3 regions of the Actinoplanes derwentensis genome follow, and region 1 is predicted to be linked to each of the others. Evidence: riboswitches for the same ligand, from Rfam matches in the RefSeq annotation. Region 1 holds a riboswitch; each other region holds the start of a gene.
What was found. A riboswitch is a leader RNA that binds a small molecule or an ion and turns the genes downstream of it on or off. The one in region 1 is predicted to bind cyclic di-AMP.
Positions count from the first base shown of each region.

Region 2: another riboswitch for cyclic di-AMP. It lies ahead of BLU81_RS06155 (LysM peptidoglycan-binding domain-containing protein); the one in region 1 lies ahead of BLU81_RS17600 (C40 family peptidase).
Region 3: another riboswitch for cyclic di-AMP. It lies ahead of BLU81_RS31195 (coiled-coil domain-containing protein); the one in region 1 lies ahead of BLU81_RS17600 (C40 family peptidase).

Region 1 is NZ_LT629758.1:3,966,946-3,971,120, forward strand. It holds gene BLU81_RS17590 (epoxide hydrolase family protein) at 22-1,080, opposite strand; gene BLU81_RS17595 (MarR family winged helix-turn-helix transcriptional regulator) at 1,134-1,616, shown strand; gene BLU81_RS17600 (C40 family peptidase) at 1,700-2,656, opposite strand; cyclic di-AMP (ydaO/yuaA leader) riboswitch at 2,683-2,812, opposite strand; gene BLU81_RS17605 (M56 family metallopeptidase) at 2,936-3,847, opposite strand; gene BLU81_RS17610 (BlaI/MecI/CopY family transcriptional regulator) at 3,844-4,175, opposite strand, start outside.
Region 2 is NZ_LT629758.1:1,386,430-1,390,604, reverse strand. It holds gene BLU81_RS06165 (epoxide hydrolase family protein) at 1-550, shown strand, start outside; gene BLU81_RS06160 (phosphotransferase) at 534-1,484, opposite strand; gene BLU81_RS06155 (LysM peptidoglycan-binding domain-containing protein) at 1,493-2,041, opposite strand; cyclic di-AMP (ydaO/yuaA leader) riboswitch at 2,040-2,219, opposite strand; gene BLU81_RS06150 (CPBP family intramembrane glutamic endopeptidase) at 2,380-3,294, opposite strand; gene BLU81_RS06145 (GNAT family N-acetyltransferase) at 3,397-3,918, shown strand; gene BLU81_RS06140 (beta-galactosidase) at 4,005-4,175, opposite strand, start outside.
Region 3 is NZ_LT629758.1:7,092,137-7,096,311, forward strand. It holds gene BLU81_RS31190 (coiled-coil domain-containing protein) at 1-773, opposite strand, end outside; cyclic di-AMP (ydaO/yuaA leader) riboswitch at 772-908, opposite strand; cyclic di-AMP (ydaO/yuaA leader) riboswitch at 1,116-1,248, shown strand; gene BLU81_RS31195 (coiled-coil domain-containing protein) at 1,253-2,299, shown strand; gene BLU81_RS31200 (glycoside hydrolase family 65 protein) at 2,357-4,175, opposite strand, start outside.

The DNA.
Region 1 (4,175 bases):
CACGACCGGCCGCGCCACGGGTCAGCGGCCGGTCAGAGTACGGAAGAACGTCGTCACGTCGGCGGTGAACAGGGTGGGGACCTCCAGGGCCGGGAAGTGACCGCCCCGGGGGAATTCCGTCCAATGGTGGATGTCGTTGGTGCGGGCCGCGATCGGGCGGATCGACTGGACGATGTCGCCGGGGAGGACCGCTACACCGAGCGGGACCGGGAGCGGGGGCTGCGGTCCCGCCAGGGTGGATTCCTTCACGATGCGGGCCGCTGTGCCCGCGGTGCGGAACAGCCAGTGGTGGGCGACGTTCGCCACGATCCGGTCGTCGGGGACCGGGGTGGCCGGGTCGGCCCACGTGTCGAACTTCTCCGCCATGAACGCCAGCAGACCGGCCGGTGAGTCGGTCAGCGCGTAGGCCGGGGTCTGCGGGGTCGCCGCGAACAGGATCTGGTGCGGGTGCCGGTTCGCGGCCAGGTGCATGGTCTTCGCCAGCCGGGCCTCCTCGACGGGGGTCAGGTTCTCCGCGGTGCCCGGCGTCGGCAGGTAGTTGACGTGCACACCGACGACCCGGCCGGGGGCCAGTGTGCCGAGACTGCGGGAGATTCCGGAGCCCCAGTCGCCGCCCTGGGCGCCGAAGCGTGGGTAACCCAGCTCGGTCATCAGGGCCGCCCAGGCGCGGGCCACCCGGTCCACACCCCAGGATCGGGTGGTGGGGCCGGACAGCCCGAAGCCGGGGATCGCCGGGGCCACCACGTGGAAGTGCTCGGACAGCGGGCCGATCACGTCCAGGAACTCGACGGTGGAGCCGGGCCAGCCGTGCGTCAGCAGCAGCGGCAGCGCGTGCGGGTCGGTGGACCGGGTGTGGAAGAAGTGGACGCGGTCGCCGTCGAGCTCGGTGCTCTGGTGCGGTACGGCGTTGAGCTCGGCCTCGTGGGCCCGCCAGTCGAAGCGCTGCCAGTGGCTGGCGAGGGCGCGGACCCGGTCGAGGGTGATGCCGTAGCCGGCGGGGGCGTCGGCGGGCCAGCGGGTGCGGGCGAGGCGGTCGGTCAGGTCGTCGAGTTCGGACTGGGCCACCCGGATATCGTTCATGGCACTAACGTTAGTCGCATAAACGTTAGTGCGTCCAATGCTATTGTCGGCGGGTGGATCATCTACCGAGCTGGCTGCTGAACCAGGTCTCCGCACACGCGCAGCGGCTCATCGCCGAAGGGTTCGCCGCCACCGGGGCCCGGGGCTATCACTTCCGGCTGCTGGATTCGCTTGTCACCGACGGGCCCGCCAGTCAGGCGGCGCTCGGGCGGCGCACCGGGATCCACCTGAGCGATCTGGTGGGGGCGCTCAACGAGCTGGAGTCGGCGGGGTTCGTGCGGCGCGCACCCGACCCGGCGGACAAGCGGCGCAACGTGGTGTCGGTGACCGGGACCGGCCGGGAGCGGGCCGCCGAGCTGAGCGAGCGGGTGGCAGCGATCCAGGAGGAGCTGCTGGCGCCGCTGTCGCGGCCCGAGCGGGATCAACTGACCGGGCTGCTGCGGCGGCTACTGGAGCATCACGGGACGCCGGCGACGGACCGCTCACGCCCGGCGGCCGCGTCGCGGCCGGAAGGGGACGCCTGGCTCGCGGGGTAGTCCGGGACTGTCGGTAGGCGTACCAGAAAAAGAAAGAAGACCGCCGTCAGCGAACGACGGCGGTCTCCCCGGAGGGTTTCGATCTAGCCGGGCCGGCGGTAACCGGCGATCGGACCGCGATCGATGGTCGCCATCCGCACGTAGTCGCCCGTGTGCGGCGCGTGCACCACCATGCCACCACCGATGTAGATGGAGACGTGGTGCACGTCGGACCAGTAGAAGACCAGGTCGCCCGGCTTCAGCTCGTCCCGGCTGACCGGTGTCCCGGAACCGTACTGATCCTTCGTGTAGTGCTCGAGATGCACGCCGACCGAACCCCAGGCCTCCTGCGTCAAACCCGAGCAGTCGTAGCTGTTCGGGCCGTTGGAGCCGAAGACGTAGGGCTTGCCGATCAGGTCACACGCCTTCTGGGCGGCACGGCCACCCTTGTCGTTCGTGTAAGTGACCGGGCACGGACCGGTGCGCAGCGGGCCGTCGGACGCGTCCGTGTCACCGTAGGCGGCGAGACGGAGCTTCTGGAGCTTGGTGATCTCCTTCTCGATGTCCGTCTTCTTGCCCTGGAGATCGGTGTCGCGAACCGCGATCTCGGCTTCGATCTGGTCGATCGAGGCCTTGTCGGCGGCGTACTTGTCCCGCAGCTTCGAGACCTCCGCGATCGAGGCCTTCCGGTTGCTGGCGAGCTGGTCCAGCAGCGTGAGCTTGTCGGCCAGCCCGTCCGGGTCCCCGGACAGGATCGCGGTCGCCACTGTGGGCGGCCCCTGGATGTACGCGTCGACCGCCAGGCCGCGTACCTCCACCATCGCGGCGTCCACCTGCTTCTGCAGCGGGGCGAGCGTCTTCGCCAGTGACTTCTGCTGCTTGCGCAGTTTGGTCAGCTTGGTGTGGTTGCCGTTGTAGTCCTCGATGACGGGCTCGAGCGTGTTCCACGCCTTGTCGATCTGATCCTCGACGGCACCCGGAGAGGGTGCGGCGTAGGCGGCGGATGGCCCCGTGACGACGATGCCCACGGTGGCCACCACGGCCACCAGCAGGTTGCGCATGCGCTTCACGTCAGGTGCGTTTTCCTTTCTTCCCGTTCAGCCGCCGACCGGGTTAGCTGACGGGTTCGGGCGGGAAGTCTGCCCGGCCACTCAGTGGCTGCACCCCAGGTACTCGGTTCCCCGGCTCGCGACAACGCGATTAGGCGGTGGTCCGCCAGATCGGCCGGGTGACCGATGGGGGGCTGGTCGAACCGGGGTTCACCGTACTCGGATCATGGGCGCAAATGAAGGTCGCACAACCGGCCGAACTGTACGCACAGTGACGCTTGCGAAGAGTCACTAGAAGGGCCAGGCAGTCAATGCCCGCGCCAACCAGGGAACGACAACGATCACTGTGGGTAGTACCAGCAGGCCGGCGGCGGCGGTCGTGCCGGCCACCGTCCACGCCGCCGAGCTGACGGCCGGGCCGTCGGTCAAACGGGCCAGCCGACGGCGCCGGGATTCACCCTCCGGGTCGGCGGTCACCTCCTCCGCCAGGGGGACGGCGTCGGTGAGCCGTTCCAGCGCGGCCCGCAGCGGCCCGGAACCGGTCCGGCGGCGTGCGGCGTCGTCCGCGACCATCTCCAGCAGCAGGTGCACGGCGTCCAGCGGCACCTTGGACCGCAGCGGGCCGGGCACCGCCTGATAGAACGCGGTGAACGACTCCATCACCAGCTCGTGTTTGTGCCGCAGGTGGGCGCGCTCGTGGGCGAGGACCGCGTCGACCTGCGCCCGGTCCAGCACTCGCAGCACCCCGTCACTGAGGACCACCCGCGGGTCCCGGCCGGGCACGCAGTAGGCGAGCGGCAGCGGCGCGTCGAGCACCCGCACCTCTCCCCCGCCCAGGTCCTCGTGGCGTTCCACCCGGTCGAGGAGGTCGACGAGCATCCGGTGCCGGTCGCGGCGGGCCCGGGCCCGGGACGTGACCCGGACCAGCGAGACGATCAGCCGGATCACGATGGTGGCGGCCACCACCAGGGAGAAGAGCAGGGCCGCGACGGTCTCCGGATGCCGGGCTCCGGCCGCGCGGGAGGCCTCCTCCGGGGCGGCCAGGACCACACCCAGCGCGCAGAGCACGGCGGTCAGGGTCAGTGACTGCCACAGCAGCACACCGGCGACCGGGGCCCGATCGGTCCAGCGGGCGGTCGCCAGCAGCTTCGGCGCGAGCAGCGAGAGCGTCAACCCGAGGGCGCCGAGCAGAAGGGCGGTCACCGCTCGATGTTACGGGCCTTGTCGATCGCGAGCTTCAGGGCTTCGGGTGGTAATTGGCCGACGAAGTACGCCAGGGCGGCGTCGCGGTCGGGGGTGGAGCTGAGAGCGTCGAGCATCACACCCGCGGTCATCTCCTCGCGGGTCTGCGCGGGGGCGTACCGATAGGCGCGGTCGGCTTTCTGCTGGGTGACGAGGCCCTTCTTGGCGAGCCGGTCCAGGACGGTCATCACGGTGGTGTACGCCAGGTCGCGGTCACGGGTGAGCAGCTCGAACACCTGCCGGACGGTGAGGGCCTCGCCCGCGTCCCACAGTTTCGCCATGACCTCCC
Region 2 (4,175 bases), 2.6 Mb from region 1:
GGTGGCCGGCATCCATCTGGTCCCGCCGCTGGCCGGTCCGGCGCCCGGCGAAGCCCTGACCGATACCGAACAGGCCGCGAGGGATGAGGCGCACCGGCGGGAGCGGGATTCGTCGGCCTATTCGGAGATGCACCGGACGGCGCCGCAGACCATCGGTTACGCGCTGCTCGACTCGCCTGTCGGACTGTGCGCGTGGATGGCCGAGAAACTGTTGTCCTGGGGTGACGGCTTGACCCGTGACCAGGTGCTGGATCAGGTGACACTGTATTGGCTGACCGGCACGGCGGCGTCCTCGGCCCGGCTCTACGCGGAGAGCATCGACCGGGTCGGGGCCTGGATCGACGGCCGGGACGCGACTGCGGTGGACGTACCGGCGGGGGCCTCGGTCTTTCGGGGTGAGGTGCCGCGGCCGTCCCGGCGCTGGGCGGCTCGCCGTTATCCGGACATCCGATTCTGGGCCGAGCACGATCGCGGCGGCCATTTCCCCGCCCTGGAGGTTCCGGAACTGTTGATCGGCGACCTGTGCGCGTTCTTCAGCGAATTGAGGTGAGCGATTCGGCGACATCGTCGCGGTGCCCGGTCCACCAGCGCAGCACCGCGGACGAACTGTGGAACAGGTGGTCGCAGCCGGTGTCACCCTGGTCGTAGTGGCGCCGCAGGAAATAGGTGTCGGTCGCGAGATCCCACCATCGGCGGTGGGCGGCGTCCCGCATCGCCACCGCGGGAACGGCTATCCGGCTGCGATATCCGGCACTGAAAGCGGCGATCCGGTCCAGGTCCAAACCCGCGGACGAGACAAAGACGATTGCGGCGGTACGAATGACCTCACGCCCGTAAGGTCGCACGCCGAGCCGGTCCCAGTCGAGGATGCCGCTGACTTCCGAGCCGGTGAAGAGCAGGTTGAGTGGGGTCAGGTCGCCATGGGTCCAGCCGATCGGGTCCTCGGCTCCCGGATCGGGCCGCAGGTGGGCGATCGACGGCAGCAGCCGGAGCCGCCAGTCGATCTCGGCGCGGGCGAAATCGTCGAAGCCGGTGTCACCGGTCGCCGCGGCGAGCCGTTCGAGCTGGGCGATCGTCTCCGCAACCGTGGGCGGTGGCGGCAGCGTGGACGGCCCGGCGGGCAGCGCCGCCCGCAGCACCGAGTGCGTGTGCCCGATGACCCTCCCGAGTTCGTGACACGCGGGCAGGCTCAGCGCGGTGCCGGGTGTGTGCGTGCCGGGCAGCCAGGGTGCGATCGTGTACCAGTGGCCGTCCAGTTCGGTGAGACCGAACGGTACCGCGACCGGGATGCCGTGCGCCGCCAGCGTGGGCAGGGCCCGTTGCTGGCGGCGGACCGTGGCCGGGGTGGCGTCACGCAGGCGCTTGACGGCGTAGTCGGCGGACCTGGTCGTCCAGCGCCAGTTCTGGTTCATCAATCCGAGGGTGATCGGCACGCTGGCGAGAACGGGAGCGACGCCGAATCGGGCCGACAGCGTGCCGATCACGTCCGGGGTCAGAGTTTGATGCGCTGTCCGGGGAGGATCTGGCTGGGGCTGTCGAGAATGCTCTTGTTCAATGCGTAGAGCGTACGCCAGCCGCCCTTGATCTTCTTCTTGGTGGCGATCGAGGCGAGGGTGTCGCCGGAGCGGATCACGTAGGTCTTGCCGCTGGGTTTCGCGGCGGCCGGCTTCTTCGCCGTCACCTTCTTGTAGACGCCGGACTTCTTGCCGCACGTCGGCCAGGGGCTGAGGCCGCGCTTGGCGTGGATCTTGTTGGCGACGGCGATCTGTTCGCCCTTGGTGGCCTTGTCTGCGGTCGAGGCGTACTTGCCGCCGCCGTTGGACTTCCAGGTGCTGCGGCTGAACTGCAGGCCGCCGTAGTACCCGTTGCCGGTGTTGATGTGCCAGCGGCCGCCGGACTCGCACTTGGCGACCACGTCCCAGTTGACCTGCCGGGCCGCACTCGCCGGAGCCGCACCGCTCAGGACGATGCCGGCTCCGGTGATTCCCGCCGTGACCATGGTCAGGGCAAGGCGCACTCGTCTACTACCGATCCGAGACATGGGTGATCCTCCACGCCTACGAGGTGAGCTGTCGGGTTCGGGACGATCCATCCCGGCCGTGTCACACACACGGCTTCACCCCGAGGCGCAAGAACGATGCGCCGTAGAGATTGGGTCCCCCGCTCCTGCCGTCCGTTTCGTTTCTGTGAGCGGCGGCAGGATTCGGCGGTCCGCTCACAGTGCCCGCAACGCGGGACTGGCGACGACGGTAACCACGTCGATGGGCCGAGAGCCAAGAAAACGAGGGGGAATAGTGACGTTCTTAACAGTATTTGCCCGATTTGATCTTCTTGGCGGGTTGATATTCCGGTTATTCCTCTTTGGAGAGGTACGGACTACTAATGCACGCTTCCGACCAGCTCACGACTGTCCATCGGGGCCGGGCGCCGACGCCACAGCCAGGTGATCACCGCGGCGAAACCGAGCAGCACCGGAAGATCGGCCGCGGCCATCTGCCACGGCATGTCCGCCGCCGTCTCGTCGATCGTCAGCTGCCCGAAAGCCCCCGCGACAATGCTGCTGAGCAGGTTGTTCATCACGTGCAGAGCGATCGCCGCCTCCAAACCGCCGGTGCGGACCGTCACCCAGCCGGCGATCACTCCGAAAACGGCCAGGTCGAAGAAGCCGAACGGCGTACCCCACCCGTGCAGTGCGGCGAAGACCAGAGCCTGAAAGACGATCGGCACCCACGGACCGCGGAACCACGTGCCGACGGCCTGCAGCAGCCAGCCCCGGCACAGGTACTCCTCGGCCGCCGCCTGGAACGGCACCACCAGGAACAACACGGCCGTCGATGTCAGGAACGGCGCCCAGCCCACCAAGGGGACGTCGAGTCCGGACTCCTCACCGGTCAGCACAGCGAGGGCCGTACCCCCGGTCATGAAGACGATGATGGCGACCGCCGCGACCGGCAGGCAGATCATCAGCCACCGCCATCTGATCCGCCCGTCGACAGAGGAGAGGGTGCCGGCCGGCCGGGCCTGGGTCAGGCGGGCCGCGAGCAGGACCACCGGCAGCAGCACGGCGAGCGACACGAACCCGAGCGCGAGTTCCGCGAGCGGACCGAAAGTGGGCATCCCGTCCGCGCCGTCCGGTTGCCCGGTCAGCTCGGCGGCACCCGCGTAGACGAAAAAGGTGACCAGGAACGCCACCACACCGGTGGCGAGGATGAAGAACGTGCCGAGGAGGGGCCGCCACCAGCGGTGGGTGGGGGTCAGTGCAAGGCGGTGGTACGGGGTTCCGGTCGTCGACATGTACTGAAGTCTCGTCAATATCGACGACCGGCGGATCTGGCCACGGCCGGATCCTCGTCCCTACCCAGAGATATAGAGCAGTGCAGCGGGCAGAATGCGAGCATGGAACCACCCGAGATGATCAACGCCGGCACTCTGGTCCTGAAACGCTGGGAGCCGGAGTGGGCCGACGAGCTCACCGCCGCCGTCCGCGAGTCGCTGCCCGAGCTGAAACCGTTCCTGCCGTGGGCCACCGACGACTACGAGCTGTCGGGCTCCCGCGCCTACCTCGCCAGTGCCGACCAGAGCTGGGAGAAGGGCACCGACTTCCAGTACGCGATCTTCACCGCGGTCGGCGACCTGATCGGCAGCATCGGCCTGCACACCCGGATGGGCCCGGACGTGATGGAGATCGGCTACTGGCTGCGCTCCCCGTTCGCCGGGCAGGGCCACATGACCACGGCAGTGCAGGCGCTGACCCGGGTCGCCGTCACGCTGCCCGGCATCACCCGCGTGGCGATCAAGCACGACGCCCGCAACACCGGCTCGGCCCGCGTCGCGGAGAAGGCCGGTTTCACCGAGACCTCCCGCCGGGTCACCGACTCCGGCGACACCGAGATCACCCGGGAGCGCCCGGCAGCCTAGAGCGCATCCCTCTCGGCGTTCGCGTCACTTCCGGAGGCGATTCGGGCCGGGTCTGCGACGGTGACGACAGACCCGGCCGGGTACGTCTACCGGACGATCACGACCCCACGAGCCGGGAGTGTGGCGGGCGCGTCCGGGACGCCGGACAGGTCGACCGGCTCGTCGGTGCGGTTGATCAGGAACCGGGCCGGGCCACGCACCGCCAGCTCCACCTTTCCGCGCAACTCGGCGGGCAGTTCACTGGTAGCGCCGGCCGG
Region 3 (4,175 bases), 3.1 Mb from region 1:
TGGGTGCGCCAGCACTTGGTGAACCGGGTGAACCCGGCGGCCTTCGCCTGGTTCAGCGCGTGCAGGGTGCGCGGGGTGAGACAGCCGCCGGTGCCGGTCGGGTCGGTCTCGCTACAGCCCGAACCGGAGCCGCTGGGGGCCGGGGCCGCGTCGGCACTGTCGCCGGTGCTGGTGGCCGAGCTGGCGGCGCCCTGATTGGCGGCCTTGAGTGCTGCCTCGGCGTTCGTCTTCTGCTTCGCCATCACGGTGACCTGCTTGGTCTGGTCCTTGATGGTGAGGTCGAGGGCGACCTTGGCCTTCTGCTGGGTGTCCAGGGTGGACTTGATGTCCTCGATGGCCCGGTTCTGGTCGGTCGCGACGAGCGCCAGGGTCTCGGCCCGGCCCAGGAATCCCTCGGCCGAGTCGGAGCTGAGCAGGGTGGCCATCGTGCCGGCGCGACCGGCGGTGTACGCCTGGGTCGCGAGCATGTCGAGGGTGTCCTGCTTCGGGCCGACCTCGGAGTCCAGTCGCTTGATCTCGGCGACCAGTTTGACCTGCTGGTCCTTGGAGGTCTTGAGCTGCTTCTTGGCCTTCACATAGCCGCTGGAGGCCTTCTCGAGCTGTTCGATGAGGGTCCCCGAACCACCCTCGCCGTCATCTCCGGAGTCACCCGGGGCGGCGAGCAGCGGAGGGGCCGCAGAGGCCGCCGTAGGGGCGACGACCAATCCGCACGCGGCGACGAACAGCGCCAGCAACGCCGCCAACCGCCGCGCAGTGTTCTGCTGCACAGGCATTTCCTTCCGTCGGCCGCCGACCGAGTTAGCTGACGGGTTCGGGACGAAGGAAATCCCTACCGCTGGGTGCGGATTCACCCCGAGGGAAAATGGATCCCCGGCTCGTCATTGATGACGATTAGGCGGCGGCTCCCGTGCGGGAACCGCACCGACCATACCCACTCGATCCAAGTATCGACAGTTCTCGTACGCGACGCATTTGGCCTGACACAAACGGTGACAGCAATTACGGATAGTCATTGGACGGTAACTGCATTGGCCCTTACCGGGGCCTGATCCACAGCGATATCTCGGGTAAACTGGCCGCCGGTCCTGCCAGGACGGCACCGCCCCCGAGTTGCCGGCAGGCCACCGCCCAATCGTCGCGAGACGAACCGGGGAACCAGGTCACTGGGGTGTATCCGCAGTTGCGGTAGGGATTGCTTCCGTCCCGAACCCGTCAGCTAACTCGGTCGGCGGAGTCACGGAAGGAACTGTTGATGACAGCACGTCCCCGCCGGTGGCTGATACTGGCCCTGGCACCGCTGGTAACCGCCGCGATGCTCCTGGCACCGGCCTCACCAGCGTCCGCCGCACCCGGTGACGAGACCGAGAACCCGGCACCGGCTTCGGAGACGAAGTCCGACGGGCTCATGTCGACTCTGATGGAGTCGACGAACCGGCGATTCGTCTCCGCGAAGGCAGCGGTCGCTGCCTCCACCAAGAACCAGAAGAAGCTGAACGTCGACATCAAGGCCGCCGAGGCCCGCCGGGACGTGCTGATTCCCGAGGTCAACTCGATCGCCCGGCAGCAGTACCTGACCGGGAACCTGAGCACCCTCACCTTCCTGCTCGACAGCAGCTCCTCAGACGACTTCCTGAGCAAGGCGGTCTCACTCGAGGAGATCAACACGCTGCACGACCGGAAGCTCAACGAGCTCAACGAGGTGATCGACGAGGTCACCACCAAGAAGGCGGCCCTCGACGCCGAGCTCAAGAACGAACAGCAGCAGCTCTCGGTCCTGAAGAAGCAGAAGGAATCCGCCGAGAAGCAGCTCGACCTGGTCGGCGCCAGCACCGGCATCAACCAGACCGTCAACCAGGGTCTGGTGGACTCGAAGTCGGCCGAGGCGAAAGCCGCCCCGCGCAACTCCAGCGGCGGGTTCTCGGCCGAGGGTTGCACCGAGGACGACCCGACCACTGGTGGCTGCATCACCAAGCGCACCCTGAACATGTACAAGGAAACGAAGAAGGCCGGCTTCAATCTGTTCGTCGGCTGTCACCGCACTGGTGGGCCCTTCGAACATCCCAAGGGCCGAGCCTGTGACTGGTCGTTGCAGAAGAGCGGATTCTCCTCGGCGAGTCTCAGCGACACCAAGAAGATGAAGTACGGCAACAACCTCACGGCCTTCCTGGTACGGAATGCCGACGAGCTCGGGATCTACTACGTGATCTGGTACAAGCAGATCTGGTTCCCGGCTTCGGGCTGGAAGTCGTATCACGGTGTCAGTGATCACACCGACCACGTGCACGTCTCGATGCTCTAACAGCACGTAGAAAAGCGCCCCCGCCCTGAGTCAGGGCGGGGGCGCTTTTCTATGACCTCAGTGCACCGAGCGCCGGACCGGAGCCCGGCCGTGCGGCTGGACCGGCGCCGGACCGGCCGGCACCGCGGCGGGGATCGGCACGGTCACCGGACGGACCTGGGTGACCTCGATCTCCTTGCCGTGGTGCAGCAGCGTCAGCCGGGCCTGGCCGCCACCGTTGCGCAGCGAGTACGTGACCTCGTCGGCGGTCACGATCACCCGCAGGCGCAGTCCCCGCCAGAGCAGCGAGAACTCCAGGTTGTTGATCCGGCTGGGCAGGCGCGGCGCGAAGCTGAGCTGCCCGTTGAAGTCACGCATGCCGCCGAGCCCGGCGACCAGCGACATCCAGGTGCCGGCCAGCGACGCCACGTGCACGCCGTCCCGTGCGTTCTGGTGCAGGTCGTGCAGGTCCATCAGGGCGGCCTCGCCCAGATAGTCGTGCGCCAGCTCCAGGTGCCCGGTCTCGGCCGCCATCACGGCCTGGACACAGGCGGAGAGCGACGAGTCCCGGACGGTCCGCGCGTCGTAGTAGGCGAAGTTGCGCGCCTTCTCCTCCGGCGTGAACGCGTCGCCCCGGATGTACATCGCCATCACCAGGTCGGCCTGCTTGATGACCTGCTTGCGGTACAGGTCGAAGTACGGGTAGTTCAGCAGCAGCGGGTACCCCTCCGGCGGGGTGTTCTCGAAGTCCCACTCCTGCAGCCGGGTGAAGCCCTCACTCTGCTGGTGAACACCGAGTTCCTTGTCGTACGGCAGGTGCACGGCGGCCGCCGCGTCCCGCCACGACGCCGTCTCCTCGTCGTCCACACCCAGGTTGCGAGCCAGGTCCGGATGCCGCTTGCAGGATTCGACGGCGGTCATCAGGTTCTGCTGCGCCAGCAGGTTGGTGTAGATGTTGTCGTTGACGATGGCGGTGTACTCGTCCGGCCCGGTGACACCGTCGATGTGGAACCGCCCGTGCCGGTCGTGGTGCCCCAGCGAACGCCACAGCCGCGCGGTCTCCACCAGCAGCTCCAGGCCGACCTCACGCTCGAAGTCGTAGTCGCCGGTGGCCTGCACGTACCGGCGGACCGCGTCGGCGATGTCGGCGCCGATGTGGAAGCCCGCCGTGCCGGCCGGCCAGTACCCGGAACACTCCTGGCCCCGGATGGTCCGCCACGGGAACGCCGCGCCCTGGAAACCGAGGGTCTGCGCCCGCTCCCGGGCCAGGTCCAGCGTCGAGTGCCGCCAGCGCAGCACGTCGGCCGCCGCGGACGGCTGGGTATAGGTCAGCGCGGGCAGCACGAAGGTCTCGGCGTCCCAGAAGGTGTGCCCGTCGTACCCGGGCCCGGTCAGGCCCTTGGAACCGATCGGGCGCTGCTCGGCCCGGGCGCCGGCCTGCAAGGTGTGGAACAGGCCGAACCGGACCGCCTGCTGCACCTCCGGGTCACCCTCGACCTTGACGTCGGAGTGGTCCCAGAACGCGTCCAGGTAGTCCTTCTGCTGCTGGACCAGACCGTCCCAGCCGTCCAGGCGAGCACTGGCCAGCGCCGCGCCGACCTGGTCCCGCAGAGCCGGCAGCGAACGCATACTGGACCAGCCGTAGGCGGCCAGCTTGACCACCCGCAGCTTCTGTCCCGGCTCCAGCCGGCAGGCCACCGTGGTGCGCAGCCAGTCCGGGTGGCCCTCGGTGGTGATGGCGTGCCGGCCCGGGGTCTCCACCAGGTGCTCCATGGCCGCGGCCATCCGCAGGTCACTGGCCTTGGTCTTGTGGATCAGGATGCCGCCGGTGCGCTGCTCCAGCATCTCCTCGCCCAACAGCGGGCGATCCAGGACGGCGGCCACCCGCGGGTCCTTG